Linked DNA regions of Pseudorhodoplanes sinuspersici. The protein of the gene in region 3 binds, or shares a complex with, the protein of the main gene of each other region. Links are inferred from orthologs where the notes say so. Each region holds a gene or a part of one and is shown on either strand. Other genes may lie near its edges. The genes, in order: dnaN, CAK95_RS23320 and CAK95_RS06595.

Region 1 (3,129 bases), 600 kb from region 3 along the record:
CGACCGCAAGGTGCTGTATCTCACCGCGGAGCGCTTCATGTATGGCTTCGTATCGGCGCTGAAGAGCCAGACGGCGATTGCCTATAAGGAAGCGCTGCGCGGCATCGACGTACTGGTGATCGACGACCTGCAATTCCTGACCGGCAAGAACATGCAGGCGGAATTCTGCCACACGCTGAACGCGCTGATCGATGCTGGCCGGCAAGTGGTGGTCGCCGCCGACAGGCCGCCAGCCGACCTCGAAACCCTTGACGATCGCGTGCGCTCGCGTCTTGCGGGTGGGCTTGTCGTGGAAATGGGTCCGCTTGGGGAAGAATTGCGGTTCGAAATCCTGAAGAACCGCATCAGCGCAGCCCGCCAGCATCATCAGGGCTTCGAGGTCCCCGAGACGGTGGTGTCCTACATCTCGAAATCGATCACGCATAACGGCCGCGATCTGGAAGGCGCGCTCAATCGTCTTTTGGCCCTGAGCAAGCTGACCGCTCAGCCGGTGACCATGGAAGTGGCCGAACGCGAGGTGAAGGACCTGATCCGTCCGCAGGAGCCGAAGCGGGTCAAGATCGAGGACATCCAGCGCATTGTCGCGCGGCAATACAATGTCAGCCGGTCGGACCTCCTGTCGTCGCGGCGGACGGCCAATGTCGTGCGCCCGCGTCAGGTGGCGATGTACCTGGCGAAAACGCTCACGCTGCGGTCGCTGCCCGAAATTGGCCGCCGGTTTGGCGGGCGCGACCACACCACGGTCCTGCACGCGGTCCGCAAGATCGAGCATCTCGTCGGCACCGACACCTCCCTGGCGGACGAAGTCGACAGCCTGAAGCGGCAGCTTCAGGAGTAGAAAAAGGGTTGCCGAAACTGCTGCGGCACGGCACTTTCGCGTCCCCCGGCCACCGGCACCCGCCGGCGGCCGGTTATCGTCACAGCGGCGCCTTTGCAGGCGAGTCGGGGGTTGCGGATGAAGGTCACAGTCGAGCGCGCGCAATTGCTCAAATCGCTCGGGCACGTGCATCGCGTGGTCGAGCGACGGAATACCATTCCGATCCTCGCCAATGTGCTCATCCGGGCTGAGCGCGCCAAACTGTCGCTCAAGGCCACCGACCTCGATCTCGAAGTCAATGAAACGATTGCTGCCGAAGTGTCGCCCGCGGGGGCGATCACGGTGCCGGCGCATATGTTCTACGATATCGTCCGTAAGCTGCCGGAAGGTTCGCAGATCGTTGTCGAGGCGACGGGCGACCGCGGCATCCTGACGATCCGCGCCGGCCGCTCGCGCTTCACACTGCAGACATTGCCCGAAAGCGATTTTCCCGATCTCAATGCCGGCGACATGACCCACAGCTTCAAGCTGCAGGCCGCCGAATTGAAGAAGATGATCGACAAGACCCAGTTTGCGATCTCGACCGAAGAGACGCGCTACTATCTCAACGGCATCTATCTGCACACAGCGAACAGCGCTAAAGGCGAAACCCTACGCGCCGTTGCGACCGACGGCCATCGTCTGGCGCAATTCGAAATCCCGCTGCCGTCCGGCGCTGCCGGCATGCCGGGCGTGATCGTACCGCGCAAGACGGTCGGCGAAGTGCAGCGACTGATCGAAAGCAGCGATCAGGAAATCGCGATCGAATTGTCGACGTCGAAAATCCGTTTCACCATCGGCGACGTGGTGCTGACCTCGAAACTGATCGACGGCACCTTCCCGGATTACGGCCCGGTGATCCCGCTGAACAATTCCAAAATCCTGCAGGTCGACAAGAGCGAGTTCGAACACGCCGTGGATCGCGTCTCGACGGTATCGAGCGAACGCGGCCGGGCGGTGAAGCTCGCGCTCACCGGCGGCAAGCTGACATTGTCCGTCAACAATCCGGATTCCGGCAGCGCCACCGAAGAGATCGAGGTTGAATACGACGCCGATCCGATCGATATCGGGTTCAACTCGCGTTACCTGCTCGACATCGCCTCGCAGATCGAAAGCGAGACCGCCGTGCTGAAGCTGGCCGATCCCGGTTCGCCGACGCTGATCCAGGACAAGGAGGGCGGCAACGCGCTCTATGTGCTGATGCCGATGCGGGTGTGAGCAAGCGCCGGTTGGGCACACTCTCTCCGCTCATTCCCGCTACGGCGGGAAACCAGCACAAGATAAACTGGGTCCCCGCTTTCACGGGGACAAGCGGATACTGATATCCCGCCCATGCCAGCCGCCTCTATCCGACGCCTAAGCTTGACCAACTTTCGCAGCTACCGCGCCGCAAGCCTTGTGGTGAGCGAGCAGCCTGTCGTGCTCGTGGGACCAAATGGGGCGGGCAAGACCAATCTGATCGAGGCCATTTCCTTCCTGACGCCAGGACGAGGCCTCCGGCGCGCGACGCTCGACGAGGTCGCCTTCGCTGAAGGTGATGGCTCCTGGGCCGTCTCAGCCGAAATCGAGGGAGCGTTGGGGCTGACCATGCTCGGTACCGGCATCGAAGCTCCGCAGGCAGGGGAAACCACCGGCGGGCGTCGCTATCGGATCGATCGGGAGCCTGCCGGTTCCGCCGCGGACTTTGCCGATCACCTGCGTATCGTCTGGCTGACTCCGGCCATGGACGGCCTGTTCGGCGGGCCCGCGGCCGAACGCAGACGCTTCCTCGACCGACTGGTATTGGCTGTCGATGCCAGACATTCGAGCCGTGTCTCCGCTCTCGAGCGATCGCTGCGCTCGCGCAACCGTCTTTTGGAAAGTCCCAATCCCGATCCGCATTGGCTCGACGCCGTCGAGCATGAAACGGCGGAGCTTGCTGTTGCGGTCGCGGCCCTGCGCAGCGAAACCATGACGCGGCTGCAAACCGCTCTCGCGGCGGGCCGCGGCGCGGCCACAGCATTTCCGTTTGCCGAGATCAAATTGAATGGCTGGATGGAGAATGCGCTGCTCGCCGAACCCGCATCCGAGATCGAGCAACGTTATCGCGATGTGCTCCGCAATAGTCGCTCGCGCGATGCCGCTGCGGGCCGCACGCTCGATGGCCCGCATCTCACCGATCTCGAGGTCACCTATGGACCAAAAGGCATTCCGGCAGCCGACGCCTCGACGGGCGAACAGAAAGCGATCCTGATCCGTCTGGTGCTCGCGCATACTGCCCTGATCGCCGACAT
Region 2 (2,980 bases), 3.5 Mb from region 3 along the record:
ATGCGGCACGGCAAGTCCCGCCGACATCAGGAAAGCCGGCCAATAGACCGCATGAAAACGCACGATGTCCTTGCCGATCACGTGCAGATTCGCCGGCCAGTATCGGTTGAACATCTCATTGTCGTCAGGAAAGCCGATGGCGGTGATATAATTCGTCAGCGCATCGACCCACACATACATGATGTGCTTGTCGTTGCCCGGGACGCGGATGCCCCAGTCGAAGGTCGTGCGCGAGATCGATAAGTCCTGCAGGCCACCGCGCACGAAGCTTGCCACTTCGTTGAGGCGTTCCTTCGGCAAAACGAAGTCCGGGTGTTGGGCGTAAAGGTCGAGCAGCTTGTCCTGATAGGCGGACAACTTGAAGAAATAGCTCTCCTCCTCGACCCATTCGACCGGTGTGCCAGATTTGGTCGCGAGCCGCACCTTGTGCTCGTTCACATGGGTTTCGTTCTCGGCGTAATAGGCCTCGTCACGAACCGAATACCAGCCGGCATATTTCGACAGATAGATGTCGCCCGCCTTCTCCATCCGCTCCCAGATCGCCATCGAAGCCTTGTGGTGGCGATCCTCCGTGGTCCGGATGAAGTCATCGTTCGAGCAATTCATGCGCTCGACCATTTCGCGGAAGCGCTGCGCATTGCGATCGACAAGATCCTGCGCACTCATCCCCTCTTTCGTGGCCGTCTGCTGGATCTTCTGGCCGTGCTCGTCGGTGCCGGTCAGGAAATAGACGTCGTAGCCGTCGAGTCGCATGAAGCGGGCGATCGCGTCGGTCGCAATCGCCTCATAGGCGTGGCCGATATGCGGTACGCCATTGGGGTAGGAAATCGCAGTGGTCAGGTAATAGCTGGGCTTGGCCGGCATCGGATGCGTTCAATCTGGTCTATGGGGTTGGCAAGATTCAAGATTTAAGTCCGCTTGCCCGGATCGGAAACCCGGCGCAACCGGAACCGAGTAGCGCGGGCAGGATCGGCCGACAGGGCTATCAGTCGCGAGCGGCCTCGGCAAGACGGGCGAAGGCCCGGAAAATCAAGGGCTTGCGGTCAAGATTGTAGATATCGGTGGTGCGCGCAACGCTATTGATCTCCTGCCAGACATCGGCGAGGCGCGCAGCCTTTGCCTTGTCATGCTGAACGATGTTCAAACGCGCCGTCATCCAGTCGTTGATGGCATCGAGCGCCACTTCGAAAGCGCGCAGGTCGCTGATCGCCAGCGCGTCGGCCAAGGCGTGCAGCTCGCGCGGGTCGGTGACCGGCAACCGCTCCAGCAGTGCCGCAGTCTGCCGACGCAACTTGAAAGCCGGGCCATCCAGCAGTGACAAGGCGCGGCCGACACTGCCCTCGGCCGCCTCGATCACATCAGGCTCGACACTCTCTCCCGTCGTCTGCGCCAGCGCCTGACGCAGATCGCTGGTCGCGAGCGAACGCAGCATCAGCCGATGACAGCGCGAGCGGATGGTCGGCAGGACGGAGCCAGGCGCGTGACTGACAAGAAGAAACAGCGACCGTGACGGCGGTTCCTCAAGGCCCTTAAGCAGCGCATTGGCACTTTCGGCATTGAGATCGTCGACCGCATCGACAATCACAACACGCCAGCCGCCAAAGCCTGCAGTCGAGCCGAGAAACATCGCGACCTTGCGCGCATCCTCGACGCGGATGATGCTGCGCAGTTTACCGGTGTCGCCGACCGTACGCTCCAAAACCAGCAGATCGGGATGCGACTGCGCCGTGATTAATCCTGCCGTTGGATTGTCTGGTGAGACAGCAAGCGATCTTGCCTCTTGAACCACAGGTGCCGCCGGATCGGGATGCGCTAGCACGAAACGGGCCATGCGAAAGGCCAGTGTCGCCTTGCCGATCCCCTGCAGGCCGCCGATCAGCCAGGCGTGCGGAATGCGCCCGGATCGATAGGCATCGAGCAGCGTCTGCTCTGCTTCGCTATGCCCGAACAGAACCGAGGTCTCGCGCGGATGGCTGATACCATCCTCATCCGCTGCACCGGCAACGCTTTTCACTGGCCGAGATCCTCGATCGAAAGCGGCGTTGTGGCCGGATCGAGCTTGCGCGACACCGCAGCCCAGATGTCATCGGCGACCGTGTCCTGCGGGCGGCCGGCATCAACCAGGACGCAGCGATCCGGTTCGCTGCTCGCGAGCTGTCGAAAGGCTTCACGCAGACGCTCGTGGAATGCGAGATCCTCGCTTTCGAAGCGATCGCTCTCCGCATTGCCACGCCGCGATTTGGCACGAGCCAGACCGATTGTGGCCGGCACATCAAGAACGAATGTCAGATCGGGCTTTGTGTCGCCAACCGTGATCTTCTCCAGCCGCTTGATCAGTCGGGAATCAACCTGCCCCAGCACGCCTTGGTAAACACGCGTCGAATCCGAAAAGCGGTCGCAGACGACCCACTCGCCGCGTTCAAGCGCCGGACGAATCGTTTGCGTCAAATGATCGTCGCGGGCGGCGGCGAACAGCATCGTTTCGGCCTCGGCACCGAGCGGCTTTGCGGCACCCGACAATAGGACATGGCGAATGATCTCGGCGACGGTCGAACCGCCGGGTTCGCGGGTCAGGATCGAGGCGATGCCGAGCGTCTTCAGGCGCTCGGCCAGGCGCTTTGCCTGTGTCGATTTGCCGGTGCCCTCGCCACCTTCAAAGGTGATGAACCTGCCGCGCATGAAGCTCTCGTTTGTTGCAGGCGGCGTTATAGCTTTTTCAGGCCGGCCCGAAACCAGCCGCCGAAGATTTCAGTGACCGAATCCACCGCACGACGATGGATCGGGCCCTGCATCACGCTTTCAGCGGTCTGCAGCGGAACCTCCAGCGCAACATTGTCGCCGCGCCAGACCTTGAGCGTTCCAACCTTGGCCCCCTGCTCGACCGGCACCCGCAGCGGCCCCTGATAGACGACGCGCGCAATGATCCGCTCGGTACTGTTCTTCGGCACCAATATCCGAACCGGTATTTTGCCTGCGGCTT
Region 3 (3,129 bases):
AATTCCTCGTCGTAATCGACCTCGGTGACGATATCATCCGGCTGCAGCATGCCCTGATTGAGCAGATAGCCGATGGCGAGATAATCGGGATGATCGGCGATGGTCATCGCGGTCACGATCTCCTGCGAATTCAGAAAGATCGTCAGCGCGCGCTCGACCGTGACAACGGTCTCGATCTCGGCGCCAGTCTGGTCAATGCCGCGCACACGCTCGGTCAGCCGCGGATCGTACGGATCGGGCTTGATCAGATAATCGTCGTCTTTTTTCGCGGTCATCCAACCGTCTTTATCCGAACGGAAGTTTCAATCCCGGCGGCAGCGGCAATCCGCCGGTCAGCCCCTTCATCTTCTCGGCCATCACGCTTTCGGATTTCTTGCGGGCGTCGGCATGCGCCGTGACCAGAAGGTCTTCCAGGATTTCCTTCTCTTCCGGCTTCATCAGCGTATCGTCGATCTTCACGGCTTTCAGATCGCCCTTGCCGGACAGCGTCACTTTCACGACACCACCGCCGGAGACGCCTTCGACCTCGACGGCTTCGAGTTCGGCCTGCATCGCCTGCATTTTCGATTGCAGCTCGGTGGCCTTCTTCATCATGCCCATGAAATCGACCATGGCTTACCTTTCATCATCCAGATCGTTGTCGGCGTCACTATCCTCAAATGGCATATCGCCATTCGTCGGCACCGGATCAACCTCGCGCGGCCGCACTGCGACAATCTCGGCTCCCGGAAAGCGTTCCAGCACAGCCTGCACCAACGGATCGCTGCGCACACCGCGCTTCAGATCGGCCTCGCGCGCTTCGGCCTGCGATTTCAGCGTCGGTTCGCCGACCTCGCGCGACAGCACCACGACCCATTGCCGGCCCGTCCATGCCTTGAACTTCGCCGCCAGATCGTTGACCAGCGAATGCTGGGCGCCCTGCTCCAGCGCGATTTCGAGCTGCCCATCCTCGCAGCGCACTAGCCGCACGTCCCGCTCCAGCGCCGTCTTGATCTGCAGATCGCGCTTGTCGGTCGCGAGCTTCACCAGCTCTTCGAAATTGTTGATCACCAGACCCTGCGGTGCAGGCGCCTGTTCGATGGAGCGCGGAACAATGCTCAAGGCCGGCGCACCGGACCCGCGCGGCGCACCGCGCGGCGCTTCAACGCGGGGCGCGAAGCCTGCGCCCGATGACCCCGTATTGGTGAACGATGCCGATGCACCGCCGCCATTGGTGCGTGGCGCCGAGACCGGCGCACTCTCCGCCGCCGAACCATGACCGAGCGAGCGGATCACATCGTCCGGCGTCGGCAGATCGGCGGCATAGGCAATACGAACGAGCAGCATTTCCGCTGCCGCGATCGGCCGGCCGGCCTGCTGCACTTCCGACATGCCCTTCAGCAGCATCTGCCACGTGCGCGCGAGAATGCGCATCGAGAGCTGCGCTGCAAATGTTTTGCCGCGCGTGCGTTCCGACTCGCTGAGCGACAGATCGTCGGCGACGGACGGCACCAGCTTCACACGCGTGACGAAATGCGTGAATTCGGCCAGATCGGACAACACCACCGCCGGATCGGCGCCGGAATCGTATTGGTCGCGCAATTCCTTCAGCGCCGCAGCGATATCGCCACGCAGCAGCATCTCGAACAGATCGACCACGCGCGCGCGGTCTGCAAGACCGAGCATCTGCCGGATATCGTCGGCGCGCACTTCGCCTGCGGCATGGGCGATCGCCTGATCGAACAGCGACAGCGAATCGCGCACCGAACCTTCGGCCGCGCGCGCAATCAGCGCCAGCGCCTCGGTCTCAACTTTGACGTTTTCCTTGTCCGCGATGTTCGACAGATGCCGCACCAGCAAATCGCCATCGACACGCCGCAGATCGAAGCGCTGGCAGCGCGACAGCACGGTGATCGGCACTTTGCGAATTTCCGTCGTCGCGAATACGAATTTCGCATGCGGCGGCGGCTCTTCCAGCGTCTTCAGCAGCGCGTTGAACGCTGCGCCAGAGAGCATGTGCACTTCGTCGAGGATATAGACCTTGTAGCGCGCAGAAACCGGCGCGTAACGCACGGCATCGTTGATCTGCCGCACGTCGTCGACGCTGTTATGCGAGGCCGCGTCCATTTCCAGCACGTCGATGTGGCGGCTTTCGATGATCGCCTGGCAATGCTCGCCCATCACCGGCATGTCGATGGTCGGCCCTTTGATCGAGCCGTCCGGCAATTGATAATTGAGCGCCCGCGCCAGAATGCGCGCCGTCGTCGTTTTGCCGACCCCGCGCACGCCGGTGAGAATCCACGCTTGGGGAATGCGGCCTGTTTCGAAGGCATTGGAGACGGTCCGGACCATCGCGTCCTGGCCGATCAGGTCGGCGAAGGTGGAGGGGCGATAGCGGCGGGCCAGCACGCGATAGCCGGACGCGGTGTCAGTTGCAGCCGCCTGCGGCGCAGTCTGACCCGGCGAACGATTTTCGGCGTCGCTCATTCCCTGTTGGGCTTTCCGTCTGGAGCTTCCGGGTCCGCGGCGCCGGCGCGTGGCCCGGCCACCGTTCAAGAAATAAGTGGGAGGCTGACGAGCGACCCGAACCGGAGCTCGTTAGGGCTGCTTCCTTCCGGACCTGACCCGGTTGGCGAGTGGCTCGCCCACCGCCAACCTCCCGCGCTTTATATCGGGCCTTAGCGCTCCGAAAGCAAGCATATCCGGCGCCGTCGTGATAACCTGCCGTTCCCCGCAATACCTTGGATATCCACATGAATTCAGACGGCTGGTCGCTGCACCCGCAATTGGAGCGGGACACGATCCTTCTTGGCGATATGACGCTGTCTCGCGTCCTCATCATCAAGGACGCCAATTACCCCTGGTTGCTGCTGGTTCCGCGCCGGCCGGCGATCGTCGAAATCATCGACCTCGACGAGGTGGAGCAGGCGCAGCTTACGGTGGAAATCGCCCGGGTCAGCCGCGCCCTGAAAGACGTCACCAAATGCGACAAACTGAATGTCGCCGCGCTCGGCAATGCCGTGCCGCAGCTGCATGTCCACATCATCGCCCGCCGCAAAACCGACAAAGCCTGGCCGAAACCCGTCTGGGGCGCGGCGGAGCCGCTCACCCACGACACTGCCGAGTTGGGCCGCTTCATGACTGCCATGC

What was found.
Region 1: the proteins of CAK95_RS06595 (region 3) and dnaN are in contact, whole or in part, in a cryo-EM structure (PDB 8GIZ), measured with the Escherichia coli proteins. The link is inferred for Pseudorhodoplanes sinuspersici from one-to-one orthologs.
Region 2: the proteins of CAK95_RS06595 (region 3) and CAK95_RS23320 are in contact, whole or in part, in a cryo-EM structure (PDB 8GIZ), measured with the Escherichia coli proteins. The link is inferred for Pseudorhodoplanes sinuspersici from one-to-one orthologs.

Annotation. Positions count from the first base shown.
Region 1 is NZ_CP021112.1:1,933,658-1,936,786, reverse strand. Bases 117-3,014 are described here. They hold dnaN (DNA polymerase III subunit beta), read left to right. Parts: upstream 117-955; coding sequence 956-2,074; downstream 2,075-3,014. Other genes in these bases: recF (DNA replication/repair protein RecF), read left to right, coding at 2,189-3,014; dnaA (chromosomal replication initiator protein DnaA), read left to right, coding at 117-838. Outside these bases: more of dnaA, read left to right, coding at 1-116; more of recF, read left to right, coding at 3,015-3,129. UniProt on the Escherichia coli protein: Confers DNA tethering and processivity to DNA polymerases and other proteins. Acts as a clamp, forming a ring around DNA (a reaction catalyzed by the clamp-loading complex) which diffuses in an ATP-independent manner freely and bidirectionally along dsDNA.
Region 2 is NZ_CP021112.1:4,788,693-4,791,672, forward strand. It holds CAK95_RS23320 (DNA polymerase III subunit delta'), read right to left. Parts: upstream 2,015-2,980; coding sequence 986-2,014; downstream 1-985. Other genes in the region: metG (methionine--tRNA ligase), read right to left, coding at 1-864; tmk (dTMP kinase), read right to left, coding at 2,011-2,679; CAK95_RS23330 (D-alanyl-D-alanine carboxypeptidase family protein), read right to left, coding at 2,706-2,980. UniProt on the Escherichia coli protein: Part of the beta sliding clamp loading complex, which hydrolyzes ATP to load the beta clamp onto primed DNA to form the DNA replication pre-initiation complex.
Region 3 is NZ_CP021112.1:1,335,595-1,338,723, forward strand. The notes cover bases 42-2,939. They hold CAK95_RS06595 (DNA polymerase III subunit gamma/tau), read right to left. Parts: upstream 2,467-2,939; coding sequence 616-2,466; downstream 42-615. Other genes in these bases: CAK95_RS06585 (formate dehydrogenase accessory sulfurtransferase FdhD), read right to left, coding at 42-275; CAK95_RS06590 (YbaB/EbfC family nucleoid-associated protein), read right to left, coding at 286-612; CAK95_RS06605 (HIT domain-containing protein), read left to right, coding at 2,733-2,939. Outside these bases: more of CAK95_RS06585, read right to left, coding at 1-41; more of CAK95_RS06605, read left to right, coding at 2,940-3,129. UniProt on the Escherichia coli protein: Part of the beta sliding clamp loading complex, which hydrolyzes ATP to load the beta clamp onto primed DNA to form the DNA replication pre-initiation complex.